Linked DNA regions of Glaciimonas sp. CA11.2. The protein of the gene in region 1 interacts with the protein of each later gene in a pairwise test. Links are inferred from orthologs where the notes say so. Each region holds a gene or a part of one and is shown in the gene's direction. Other genes may lie near its edges. The genes, in order: groL, grpE, RGU75_RS20255 and RGU75_RS10060.

The links.
Region 2: the proteins of groL (region 1) and grpE interact in binary tests that used the Escherichia coli proteins (3 or more experiments, as listed by UniProt). The link is inferred for Glaciimonas sp. CA11.2 from one-to-one orthologs.
Region 3: the proteins of groL (region 1) and RGU75_RS20255 interact in binary tests that used the Escherichia coli proteins (3 or more experiments, as listed by UniProt). The link is inferred for Glaciimonas sp. CA11.2 from one-to-one orthologs.
Region 4: the proteins of groL (region 1) and RGU75_RS10060 interact in binary tests that used the Escherichia coli proteins (3 or more experiments, as listed by UniProt). The link is inferred for Glaciimonas sp. CA11.2 from one-to-one orthologs.

What each region holds. Positions count from the first base shown.
Region 1 is NZ_JAVIWL010000001.1:2,587,436-2,590,857, reverse strand. Bases 345-3,275 are described here. They hold groL (chaperonin GroEL), read left to right. Parts: upstream 345-949; coding sequence 950-2,602; downstream 2,603-3,275. Other genes in these bases: RGU75_RS11190 (methionine ABC transporter ATP-binding protein), read left to right, coding at 3,150-3,275; RGU75_RS11200 (co-chaperone GroES), read left to right, coding at 560-853. Also shown: RGU75_RS11205 (DUF1345 domain-containing protein), read right to left, coding at 1-172; more of RGU75_RS11190, read left to right, coding at 3,276-3,422.
Region 2 is NZ_JAVIWL010000001.1:1,173,724-1,176,441, reverse strand. It holds grpE (nucleotide exchange factor GrpE), read left to right. Parts: upstream 1-948; coding sequence 949-1,488; downstream 1,489-2,718. Other genes in the region: dnaK (molecular chaperone DnaK), read left to right, coding at 1,633-2,718; hemH (ferrochelatase), read left to right, coding at 1-385. UniProt on the Escherichia coli protein: Participates actively in the response to hyperosmotic and heat shock by preventing the aggregation of stress-denatured proteins, in association with DnaK and GrpE. It is the nucleotide exchange factor for DnaK and may function as a thermosensor.
Region 3 is NZ_JAVIWL010000001.1:4,655,783-4,659,226, reverse strand. The notes cover bases 271-3,223. They hold RGU75_RS20255 (DeoR/GlpR family DNA-binding transcription regulator), read left to right. Parts: upstream 271-1,320; coding sequence 1,321-2,127; downstream 2,128-3,223. Other genes in these bases: rhaS (rhamnose ABC transporter substrate-binding protein), read left to right, coding at 2,215-3,219; RGU75_RS20260 (bifunctional rhamnulose-1-phosphate aldolase/short-chain dehydrogenase), read right to left, coding at 271-757. Outside these bases: more of RGU75_RS20260, read right to left, coding at 1-270; RGU75_RS20245 (sugar ABC transporter ATP-binding protein), read left to right, coding at 3,420-3,444. UniProt on the Escherichia coli protein: Represses ulaG and the ulaABCDEF operon. Two ulaR binding sites have been identified in each promoter.
Region 4 is NZ_JAVIWL010000001.1:2,360,562-2,363,789, forward strand. What follows is about bases 163-2,899. They hold RGU75_RS10060 (ABC transporter ATP-binding protein), read left to right. Parts: upstream 163-997; coding sequence 998-1,801; downstream 1,802-2,899. Other genes in these bases: RGU75_RS10055 (glutamate synthase subunit beta), read left to right, coding at 163-606; mlaE (lipid asymmetry maintenance ABC transporter permease subunit MlaE), read left to right, coding at 1,801-2,577; mlaD (outer membrane lipid asymmetry maintenance protein MlaD), read left to right, coding at 2,710-2,899. Also shown: more of RGU75_RS10055, read left to right, coding at 1-162; more of mlaD, read left to right, coding at 2,900-3,183; RGU75_RS10075 (VacJ family lipoprotein), read left to right, coding at 3,180-3,228. UniProt on the Escherichia coli protein: Part of the ABC transporter complex MlaFEDB, which is involved in a phospholipid transport pathway that maintains lipid asymmetry in the outer membrane by retrograde trafficking of phospholipids from the outer membrane to the inner membrane.

The sequences.
Region 1 (3,422 bases):
TCACCATCATCCACCAGATGGCGATCAGATATCCCCACACACCGGCGTTCCAGCTGATGAGCCCACGGGTAATGGTCGACCCATTCGGCAAGAGTGCCCAGATGACGCCACCAAAGATCACAGCGAGCACCAGACGTGGATGAGTATGAAAAACCAGATTACGAATACGCATTCTTTAAGACCTTAAAAATAGAAGTGGCAGATTTGGAGACCACGCCCAAACGTTCATGCCAGATCATCATAGCGGCAACCCTGCTTTCACGACAAGATTCCCTTGTAACAAAACCTCTTTGTATTTTTATTGACAAAAAATTAATATTGCCGCCTGTGATTAATTGTAGCGGCTTTGGTAAATAAAAAAGAGAGTACAGAACATCACTCTTGAAAAATCAACTAACCACCCCTATACTTAGCACTCGTTAGGTGAGAGTGCTAACAATCTCCCTGACCTAGTCACTTTTTCTGTGCGGCACATTGTAAAAGCCAAACTAATCGGTGCAGTCGTTGCTGCAATGTTGCTGCAAAAATTATAACTTGTTGAATTTTGAAGGAGTTACACATGGATCTTCGTCCTTTGCATGACCGCCTCGTCGTTAAGCGTCTAGATGTTGAAACAAAAACTGCATCAGGTATTGTTCTGCCAGAGGCAGCAGCCGAAAAGCCTGATCAAGGTGAAGTATTGGCTATTGGTAACGGCAAGATTCTGGAAGACGGCAAAGTTCGCCCGATGGCAGTTAAAGTCGGTGAGCGCGTTCTTTTCGGCAAATATGCAGGTCAGGTAGTGAAGGTCGATGGCCAGGAACTACTGATTTTGCGCGAAGAAGACATCTTCGCTATCGTCGAAGGTAAGTAATTCATAGTTCAGATTGATCGAAGCCCATTGCAATTTTCGCAATAAGGCCGCTTCGATCTCTACGCTCTACATTCAACCGTATTCAGGAGAATCAACATGGCAGCAAAGCAAGTAATTTTTGGTGATGATGCACGTGCCAAGATCGTTAATGGCGTCAATATTCTAGCCAACGCAGTTAAAGTCACTCTGGGCCCTAAAGGCCGTAACGTGGTTCTGGAGCGTAGCTTCGGTGCTCCTACCGTTACTAAAGATGGTGTTTCAGTTGCTAAAGAAATCGAACTGAAAGACAAGCTGGAAAACATGGGCGCGCAACTGGTTAAAGAAGTTGCTTCCAAGACTTCAGATAACGCTGGTGACGGTACTACTACTGCAACCGTGTTAGCACAAGCTATCGTGCGCGAAGGTTTCAAGTATGTTGCAGCCGGTTTCAACCCAACTGACCTGAAGCGCGGTATCGACAAAGCTGTTGTCGCCATCGTTGCTGAAATCAAAGCATTGGCTAAGCCAACGACTACTAGCAAAGAAATCGCACAAGTTGGTTCGATCTCTGCTAACTCCGACACCGATATCGGTGAAATCATTGCTAAGGCAATGGACAAAGTCGGTAAAGAAGGCGTTATCACTGTTGAAGATGGTAAATCACTGGAAAACGAACTAGACATCGTCGAAGGTATGCAATTCGACCGTGGCTATTTGTCACCATATTTCATCAACAACCAAGAAAAACAAGTTGTTGCTCTGGAACAGCCTTACGTTCTGTTGTTCGACAAAAAAATCTCTAACATCCGTGATCTTCTTCCGGTATTGGAGCAAGTCGCTAAGTCGGGCCGTCCGCTGCTGATCATTGCAGAAGACGTCGAAGGCGAAGCACTGGCAACTTTGGTCGTCAATAACATCCGCGGCATCCTGAAAACTGCTGCTGTTAAAGCACCAGGCTTTGGTGATCGTCGTAAAGCAATGCTGGAAGACATCGCTATCCTGACCGGTGGTCAAGTGATTGCTGAAGAAGTCGGCCTGACATTAGAAAAAGTAACATTGGCAGAACTAGGCCAAGCTGCACGTATCGAAATCAGCAAAGAAAACACTATCATTATCGATGGCGCTGGCGAAGCAATCTCGATCGAAGGACGCGTTAAGCAAATCCGCGCCCAAATCGAAGAAGCAAGCTCTGACTACGACCGTGAAAAGTTGCAAGAACGTGTTGCCAAGTTGGCTGGCGGCGTTGCACTGATCAAAGTCGGCGCAGCTACTGAAGTCGAAATGAAAGAAAAGAAAGCACGCGTTGAAGATGCATTGCACGCTACGCGCGCTGCAGTCGAAGAAGGCGTTGTTCCTGGCGGCGGCGTTGCTTTCTTGCGCGCACGTGCTAACGTTAAAGACCTGAAAGGCGACAACGCCGATCAAGATGCTGGTATCAAAATCGTGCTGCGCGCAGTTGAAGAGCCATTGCGTCAAATCGTATTTAACGCAGGCGACGAGCCATCGGTTGTCATCAATGCAGTATTGGCTGGCACAGGTAACTACGGTTACAACGCTGCTAACGGTACTTACGGTGACTTGGTTGAGCTGGGTGTTCTTGATCCAGCAAAAGTAACACGTTCAGCATTGCAAAACGCTGCTTCTGTTGCTGGCCTGATCCTGACAACTGACGCAATGATCGCTGAATTACCAGACGACAAATCAGGTGGTGGTATGCCTGGTGGTATGGGTGGTATGGGTGGCATGGGTGGCATGGACGGCATGATGTAGTGAGATTGATCGTTGATAACCTACTGCGCACCGTAATCTTGTAGTCTGCGATGCTCGCCGTACCTGCGTACGGCTGCGCTTCTCGGCTACAACCTTACGGCGCTCGCTACGGTTCTCAGCGATCCCACAGAGTCGCTGTATCATCTTCTTTATTTTGTTGAGGGTGGATGGTTGCTTTGGATATGAAGCCCGCTTTTTGCGGGCTTTTTTGCGTTTGCTGGTTTAATCTCGATGAAAGCTACAGAACACCAAGCCCCTGAGAGGCTGTTACTGAACCGAGTACGCAGGACCTACGCAAAACCGTCCCAGCAAGGCGTGCCGACGCAGACAGCACGCGAGTGCCGGGCCACGTTGGCGGCAAGAAAAGCACAAAGCAGCTGGGGCGTTTTTGCGTAGGTCCGACACTTATGCGGTTGGGTAATATGGGAATACCTAAAAGATACTTTGCCGGAATACAAAATCCTTATAAAATAAGCACTTACATAAAAATTATATTGGCGGCGGATTGTCGAAGTTGGGGCAGTCAGCTGCCTTTTTTTATTCCTAAATGATAAAAATACAAGCAGTAACTCAGCGATTCGAAGGCAGTAATGGGCCGGTAGATGCAGTGCGCAATGTTGATCTGACGATTAACAAGGGCGAAATTTTTGGGATTATTGGTCGTAGCGGGGCTGGTAAAAGTACGCTTGTGCGTACGCTTAATCTTCTCAATCGACCTACTTCGGGCAAGATCATTGTTGATGGCCGAGATTTAACTGCGTTAAACGCCACCGATCTAAGGGCAGCACGGCGTGAAATCGGGATGATATTTCAGCATTTT
Region 2 (2,718 bases), 1.4 Mb from region 1 along the record:
AGAGCAATATATGGTGACATTTCAATCGCGTTTCGGGAAGGCGGAGTGGCTGCAACCATATACTGCACCAACATTAGAAAAATTAGCCAAACAAGGCGTCGAGCGCGTTGATGTCATATGCCCAGGATTCACCAGTGATTGCCTGGAAACATTAGAAGAGATTGGTATCGAAGCAAAGGCCGATTTCTTAAAAGCAGGCGGTAAGGAGTTTTATCTGATCCCATGCCTGAACGAATCATCAACATGGATTCAAGGCTTGGCGACGTTGGTAGAGGAGCAATTAATCGGTTGGCCAACCCATTTGTCCCCCAATGACGTTGCTGAGCAAAAGCTGCAAGAGAAAGTGCAAAAAGATGAGGCGTTGCGCGTCGGTGCTGAGAGATGAAGTAATTAATGCCACGAATCATGGGTACGAATGCTGTGCTGTCGTGGTCGGCAGATTCTACTCCTTAATGCAATTAATAGATTTTCTATTAATAAATCGCGACTAAATGTGAATAGCTTATCCAACCGGCCGCTAGTGAAATATACAGCAGCATGAAGGCCGAAATGAGAGATAGTTTCATGGTATTCACCTATTGACGAGTCAACTTTTAATAACTTTTAATTTTCAATTTGAATGCCTTGAAATTTGAATAAATAAGAGTAAAAGCCAAATGATAGTGCGCTTGATGCGTCGCAGCAAATTCAAAGGGGTAAAATGTGAAACAAATTGTTGCAACGCCACACATTTGACACGCCATAATCCCCTTGAAAAAGTAGGGGATAGCCCCATTTGGCAAGTCATAGATCAGTTTGTCCCGCTTTAAAGTGGTTTTAAGGGCGCCGAAAAGCCGCCGGAAAACTTTTTTTTGCACACGTGATGACGCAAAACCTTAAAACATCGCAATACACCGCATTAAACGGATTTAACACATCATTAAGTCATTGATTGCAGGAGATTTTTGAATGGAAGACATGGAAAAGCAGACCGCGCAAGTTGAAACCGAAAATACCATCGCTCAAGAACAAGCGGCGGTCACGCCTGAATCAGCATTAGAAGTCGAATTAGCAGAAGCGCTAGCCAAAATTGCTGATTTGCAAGATGCATTTTTGCGTGCCAAGGCAGATACCGAGAACGTTCGTCGTCGTGCCCAGGAAGATATCGCGCGCGCCAGCAAGTTCGCTATCGAAAATTTTGCCGAGGCAATGGTTCCAGTGAAGGACAGTCTGGAAATCGCATTGAAACTGGAAACACCTTCTGTCGAGTCGTTAAAGGAAGGTGTGGAAATGACGTTGAAGCAGTTGGTTGCAGCGTTCGATAAAAATCGCCTTCTCGAAATTTCGCCAGAACCGGGCGAGCGTCTTGATCCGATGAAGCATCAGGCGATTTCAATGGTACCAGCCGAGCAAGAGGCAAATACCGTCGTGAGCGTATTGCAAAAGGGCTACATGATTTCAGACCGCCTGTTACGTCCGGCGCTGGTCACTGTTGCTCAAAGTAAATAAGTCGGCATTAAGTGAAAATAAGCGTGTAAATAAGCGAGAAAATCAAAAATAATCGCTCATTTCCGCTGAAAAGGCTTGAAAGCTTGATTTTTCTCCCAATATTTAGCATATCAAAATTCAACAAATTTAGTAAAGGACAGCATCATGGGTAAAATTATCGGTATTGATCTGGGTACGACAAATTCTTGTGTTTCCATCATGGAAGGCGGCAAGCCTAAGGTTATTGAAAACTCCGAAGGCGTGCGTACTACGCCATCCGTGATCGCTTATCAGGAAGACGGCGAAATTTTGGTCGGTGCACCTGCTAAACGTCAGGCTGTCACAAATCCAAAAAATACGCTGTACGCAACCAAGCGTCTGATTGGTCGCAAGTTCGACGAAAAAGAAGTGCAAAAAGATATCTCGTTAATGCCTTACGAGATCACTAAAGCCGACAACGGCGATGCATGGATTGCTGTGCGCGACAAAAAACTGGCACCGCAGCAAATCGCTGCAGAAGTGCTGCGCAAGATGAAGAAAACCGCTGAAGATTACCTCGGCGAAGAAGTCACAGAAGCGGTTATCACCGTTCCTGCATACTTCAATGATGCACAACGTCAGGCAACCAAAGACGCTGGCCGTATTGCTGGTCTTGATGTGAAACGTATCATCAATGAGCCAACCGCAGCCGCATTGGCTTTTGGACTGGACAAGACCGAAAAAGGTGATCGCAAGATTGCTGTGTATGACTTGGGTGGCGGTACTTTCGACATCTCGATCATTGAAATCGCCGACGTTGATGGCGAAATGCAGTTTGAAGTGCTGTCGACTAATGGCGATACTTTCCTCGGTGGTGAAGATTTCGATCAACGCATGATTGATTACATCCTCGACGAGTTCAAGAAAGTTAACGGTATCGATCTGGGTAAAGACGCGATTGCACTGCAACGTATTAAAGCGTCCGCTGAGCGCGCTAAGATTGAGTTGTCATCGTCACAACAGACCGAAATCAACGAGCCGTACATTGCCATGGCTAACGGCGCACCAGTCCATCTGACCATGAAGATGACACGTGCCAAGCTGGAGTCTTTGGTCGAAGAGTTGATCGAAAAGACCATTGCACCTTGTCGTATTGCGATTCAGGACGCGGGCGTCAAAGTATCTGACATCGACGATATCATCCTGGTCGGTGGTATGACGCGTATGCCTAAAGTGCAAGAGAAAGTAAAAGAATTCTTCGGTAAAGATGCA
Region 3 (3,444 bases), 2.1 Mb from region 1 along the record:
CGGAGGCCACAAGTGGCGTGAACTTACTACCGCCAAAAGCCGGTTGTTTGCTGTTGGCTGCCAACCAGTCTTCTGCGCGTTTGATGATGGCTAAGGTAATCTCGTAGCAGGATTTAGATGTATCGCCCCACGTAAATAAACCATGTCCTTCCAGAACGATCCCTTTTAGGTGCGGCTGTTCTTTTGATAACGCCTCTAGCTTTAGCCCGAGATCATAACCGGGCCGCTGCCATGGCAACCAACCCAAATCACCCTCGAAGACTTTGAGAGTCAGTGCTCGGCTATTGGCACAGGCGGCAATCGCAATCACAGAATCCGGATGCATATGATCAACATGTTTTTTGTCGATGTAGGCATGTAATGGCGTATCGATACTGGCCGCACGTGGATTCAGGTTAAAGGTGCAATGCGGCAAATAGGCGACCATCTCATCTTCCAGCGCCAAGCCACGATAACGATTTTTGAGAGAACGCAGTTTGTCCATATAGAGTGTGGAAAATCCGTCCAGCTTGATACTTCCCAAATCGCCGCCCGATCCTTTGACCCACAAAACCTCGGCTTGCTCGCCGGTAAGGTGGTCAGTCATATCAATCTTGGCGGAGGTATTGCCACCGCCAAAGTTGGTAATGCGCATGTCAGAACCAAGCAGGTTCGAGCGGTATAACAGGAGTTCGGGCGCGCTGAGCGTCGCAGCGGTGGCATCATCCCACATCGGGGTGATCGGGCCTTGCGGCGTGGTGGCAATCAATTCAGTCATACAGTCTCCATCATCTATTGTTATTACTTTAGGCGTTACGCAAAGTCGCCCCAGCAACGTTGTGCTTTCTTGGCCGCCAACGTGGCTTGGTACTCGCGTACTGTCTGCGTCGGCAGCGTTCGCAAGCTCGTTGAAGGGACTGTTCTGCGTAACGCCTATTTATTAATGTATTAGGCTCTGATCACATCGATTTTTTAAAAATGCAAAGGGGATGAGCAATGACGACTAGTAGAAAGCAGGCACTAATCACTGTCAATCTTTTGGCGCTCAAAATGGTGATTGAAGTTGAATTAATCACGATGTTGATTGATGTTGGCATGAAGTTGTCGGGAATGTAATCAATGGTTTGACTGAAGTGTAAATAATCATCGAGTTGATTGATTGGTGATTGACAGACATTTCTCAAATGCTTAGTCTGTTTTACCGACAAAGAGATCGTCCTGTTGATTGCAACTTGATGTAGCAATCAAAAGAGATGAGTCCAAACAGGAGACAAAGTGGTGAATAAGTTGGCGATACCAAAATGCGCTGATGCGCTGTGGCCGATCAGCGATGGTGCGTGAATGGTGAACCACAAGCGCCGTAAAGGCTTGCTGAAGTTACTCGCCGAGCACAACACGGTCAGCGTAGAGCAATTGGTTGATTGGCTGAATTCGTCGCCAGCGACCGTGCGGCGCGATATCGCCTGGCTTGCTGAACGTAATCTGTTGACCCGAACCCGTGGCGGGGCAGAGAATCTGCCGCAAAAAAAACGTGCATTTGCCTTGTCTGGCGAAACCTTTCAAAACAATATAGAACGTTTTTCCGCAGAAAAACGCGCTATCGCCAGATATGCCACAAACATGTGCGCCGCTGGCGAAACCATCATTATCAATGGCGGCACAACGACTTACATGATGGTGGAATTTCTTGCCGAAAAACGCCTGAAAATTTTGACTAATTCGTTTTTGATGGCAGAGCGCCTATTAATGTCGAGCGAAAATGAAATCATTCTGCCGGGCGGCAAGGTCTACCGTGAGCAAAACGTCATCCTTAGTCCATTCGATAACGATATTACCCAACATCACTACGCGGCAAAAATGTTCATGGGCGTCTACGGATTGTCGATGCTGGGTTTGATGGAGGTCGATCCACTTTTGATTCAGGCCGAAAAGCGCCTGATCAGTCAGACCGAAGAATTGATTGTACTGGCCGACAGTTCAAAGTTTGCACGCAAAGCAGGATTGATCTTATGCGGTCTTAACCGCGTGGCTTGCGTCATCACCGATACGGGCGCGTCAGATGCCGCGATCCAGATGCTGGAACAGGCGGGTGTGAAGGTGATTACCGTGACGCCGGAAAAAGTACCGATGAATGCAATGCAGGATTGATTCAACAAAATTGCCCCAAAAAACATTGATTTAACAAGGCTGGAAGACATTCGGTCCACAGTCGTATTTATCACAGGAGACATCGCAATGAAACTAAAAAAAATATTGCTCGCCGCGTTGACCGTCGGCATGATCGGCGGCTTGGTGAACAGCGTCCAGGCGGCCGAAAAAATAAAGATCGCGATGGTGGTAAAGAGCCTCGGCAATGGTTTTTTTGACGCTGCCCATGAGGGCGCAAAAGAGGCCGCGAAAGAACTTGGGGATGTTGAGATTATTTATACCGGCCCAACCACGCCAACAGCGGAAGGCCAGATTGAGATCATCAACTCTCTGATCAGCCAAAAAGTAAGCGCTATCGTGATCTCAGCCAATGATGCCAACGCGCTGGTGCCGATTACTAAAAAAGCGATGCAACGCGGTATCAAAGTGGTTTCTTTTGATAGCGGTATCGCAAAAGATGGGCGGTTGATGCAACTCAATCCATCCAATGCGCAATTGATCGGTTTGAAACAAATTCAGATGGCGTCTGACGCGATTGGCGGAGCCGGTGAAGTGGCAATTCTGTCGGCCACCGCTCAGGCAACCAACCAGAATATTTGGATTGGCGAAATGAAAAAGGTCTTGGCGAAACCCGAGTACGCGAAGATAAAGCTGGTTGCGACCGTCTATGGCGATGACCAATCAGACAAGAGCTATCGAGAAGCAATTGGCTTGTTGCGTAGCAATCCAAATCTGAAGGCGATTATTGCCCCGACTACCGTTGGTATCAATGCAGCCAGTAAAGCCGTGGTGGATGAACATTTGGTTGGCAAGGTATTTGTCACAGGACTCGGTTTGCCGTCTGAAATGGCTGGTCATGTGAAGAGTGGGGCGGTGAAAAGCTTTGCGATCTGGAACCCAATTGATCTCGGTTATGCGGCGACCTATGCTGCTTACGATTTCGTCAAGGGAAAAGCCGTTTCTAAACCGGGTGCGAGTATCGCGGTCGGACGGATGGGTAAGATTACGCTTGATGTTAACAATGAAGCTGCGTTAGCGCCGCCATTTACCTACGATAAAGATAACGTCGACAAGTTTGCCAAAATATTTTGACAATCAAATCGGGCTTATCGATTTTGCCGTGCGCATCAATATTATGCAATAACGTCGTAGTGTAGGGGTTTCTGAACAGTGGTTGCAGTATTAGCTGCAACTACGTTCACAGGATGAGGTTTGATTGTCTTGCGCTGCTCGAAACGCTCGCATAGTTGCATCAGGCGCGGCGCTTGTTCCCTATTATTTATGAAATGAATATGCCCTTGAACGCTGCGCCAAACA
Region 4 (3,228 bases), 230 kb from region 1 along the record:
GATCAAATTCTGGCTGGCGCGAAAAACGTGATTGTTATCGGCGGCGGTGATACCGGATCGGATTGCGTTGGTACGTCTAACCGTCAAGGCGCAACATCGGTGTCGCAATTCGAGTTGATGCCAGAGCCACCAGAAACAGAAAACAAGCCGATGGTATGGCCATATTGGCCAATCAAATTGCGTACATCTTCGTCGCACGAAGAGGGCTGTGACCGTGATTGGGCGGTTGCGACTAAGCGTCTTGAGGGCAAAAATGGTCGGGTTGAAAAGCTGATTGCTGCCCGCGTCGAATGGAAGGACGGCAAGATGCAGGAAGTGCCGAATTCCGAATTTGAAATGAAGGCGGATCTGGTATTTTTGGCGATGGGATTCGTCTCTCCTGTGGCCCAAGTGCTGGAGGCGTTTGGGGTTGATAAAGACGCCCGGGGCAATGCCAAAGCAACGACCGATGGCGATGGTTCGTATAAAACCTCGGTCGATAAAGTATTCGCGGCGGGTGATATGCGTCGCGGTCAGTCATTAGTGGTCTGGGCAATTCGGGAAGGTCGTCAGTGTGCACGTGCAGTCGATGAGTTCCTGATGGGCGCATCAGTACTGCCTTTGTAAAACAGGTTGTAACGACCTTTTTCCTTTAACTACGATTGCGCTGTAAACAATATAGAGCAATAGCAGAACTAAATGAATTTGGCCTTATTGACAAAAACAGGTTCGCATCTAGCATGCGGACCTGTTTTTTTATTTTTGTAGAACAGAAGCCGCAAAATCGGCCAATTAATAAATATAAATTGTATTATTGGCAATGTTTGGTGTGGATACCCACAGTCTTTTGTTACGATAGATTTATGCAGCGCAATTCAATCTTTATATTAAGATTGAATTGTTTATTTCTTATGAGAACTTGTTTTTTATATCTTTAAGGTGCATTTTATGTCGTCGGATCAAACTCTAATGTTGCAAGTGCACTACAATGTCGCCTTTGATCTAAACGGTGGGCTTAGTGGGTAATATTGTCGAAATCCGAGATGTGGAGTTTAGCTATGGTGATCGGCCGATCTTATCGTCCCTTAGTATGGACTTCCCGCGAGGAAAAGTTATCGCGATCATGGGTGGCTCCGGATCAGGAAAAACGACCATTTTGCGACTGATTGGCGGCCAATTGCAGCCAAACGGCGGGAAAATCGTTGTTAACGATCAATTAGTCGCTACGCTTAACAAGTCAGATTTGTACGCTATGCGACGTAAGATGGGTATGTTGTTTCAGAATGGTGCTTTATTTACCGATTTGTCGGTATATGAAAATGTCGCCTTTCCGATACGTGAGCATACCGATTTGCCAGATGAATTATTAAACAACTTGGTGTTAATGAAATTACAGGCTGTCGGTTTGCGCAATGCAGCACAACTTATGCCGTCTGAAATATCCGGTGGGATGGCGCGTCGCGTCGCGTTGGCCCGTGCGGTAGCGCTAGATCCATGCTTAACCATGTATGACGAGCCATTTGCCGGACTGGACCCTATCTCGATGCGCGTGACCGCGTCACTGATTCGTAAGCTCAATGATGCATTAGGTTCAACTTCAATCGTGGTGTCACACGATGTGGACGAGTCGTTCGCTATTGCAGATTATATTTATTTCCTATCGCAAGGGAAGATCGTTGCCCACGGCACGCCGGATGAAATGCGAGCCTCAAGCGACCCGTTTGTGAAGCAATTCGTTTACGCGGAAGCAGATGGTCCGGTGCCTTTCCATTATCCAGGTAAGTCGTTCGCGGCCGATCTTGGCCTGGAGGCGCGTCCGTGATCGTTAGACTATTTGAGTCAGTTGGCAGGAGTGTGCGTGAAACCGTATCTGGCATTGGTAGAGCGACGCGGATATTTTTTGCCATTTTGCGGGCTTCCGGAGGCTTGCTAAAGCGCCCTCGACTAATTACCGATCAGATCCATTTCATCGGTAATTATTCGATGCTGATCATTGGTGTGTCGGGTCTGTTTATCGGATTTGTATTGGGTTTGCAGGGTTACTACACGCTCAATAAGTATGGCTCCGAACAGGCGCTGGGTTTGTTGGTCGCCCTGTCGCTGGTACGTGAGTTGGGTCCGGTAGTGACGGCGTTGCTGTTTGCCGGGCGCGCTGGTACATCGCTGACTGCCGAAATCGGGCTGATGAAAGCTGGCGAGCAGTTGGTCGCGATGGAAATGATGGCGGTTGATCCTTTGCAGCGCGTGATCGCACCGCGCTTCTGGGCCGGAATTATTGCAATGCCGTTGCTGGCAGCGGTCTTTAGCGCGCTCGGTATCTTGGGCGGCTACGTTGTTGGTGTACGTTTGATTGGTGTTGATGAAGGTTCTTTCTGGTCTCAAATGCAGGCAGGCGTCGATGTTTGGAAAGACGTCGCTAACGGGGTCCTGAAAAGTGCCGTGTTTGGGGTAGCAGTGACTTTTATCGCGTTGTATCAAGGTTATGAGGCCAAGCCAACTCCAGAAGGTGTTGCGCGTGCAACAACAAGAACCGTCGTGATAGCGTCCCTGACTGTGTTGGCACTGGACTTCTTGTTAACTGCATTAATGTTTAATTAAAACGCCGCTTAGAGCGACGATCGATGTAGTTATTTGGTAACGCATTGTGTCGTTCGATACTTTTTATTAGTACCTATGGCAGTATATCGAGGCAGACAAAGTGCTTCGGCTGGCATTCTTAAGGTGATAAATATGCAACAAAAATCTGTGGATGGTTGGGTCGGCTTATTCGTCGTGTTTGGTGCGCTGGCACTTATTTTTCTGGCTTTTAAAGCCGGTAATTTGGGTGGCGCATCGTTTCAGGCCAGTTATCCCGTGATATCGAAGTTCGATAACATCGGCGGTCTGAAGCCACGCGCGCCTGTGAAGAGTGCGGGTGTTGTTGTCGGGCGGGTGGGTGCGATCAATTTTGACGACAAAAACTTTCAAGCTGTTGTAACGTTAAATATGGATGAGCGTTACAAATTTCCGGTAGACAGCTCGGCCAAAATTCTGACCGCGGGTTTGTTGGGTGAACAATATATCGGCATAGAAGCTGGCGGCGATACCAAAGATCTGGTCGCTGGAGAAAACATCAAAATGACACAATCAGCGATCGTGCTAGAGAATCTGATCAGTCAGCTTATTTATAGCAAGGCAGCGGACGGAAAGGATAGTTCCCAATGAAAACCACGACGCTCGTTAGTGCTTTAGCTGTTGTAGCGGTCATGA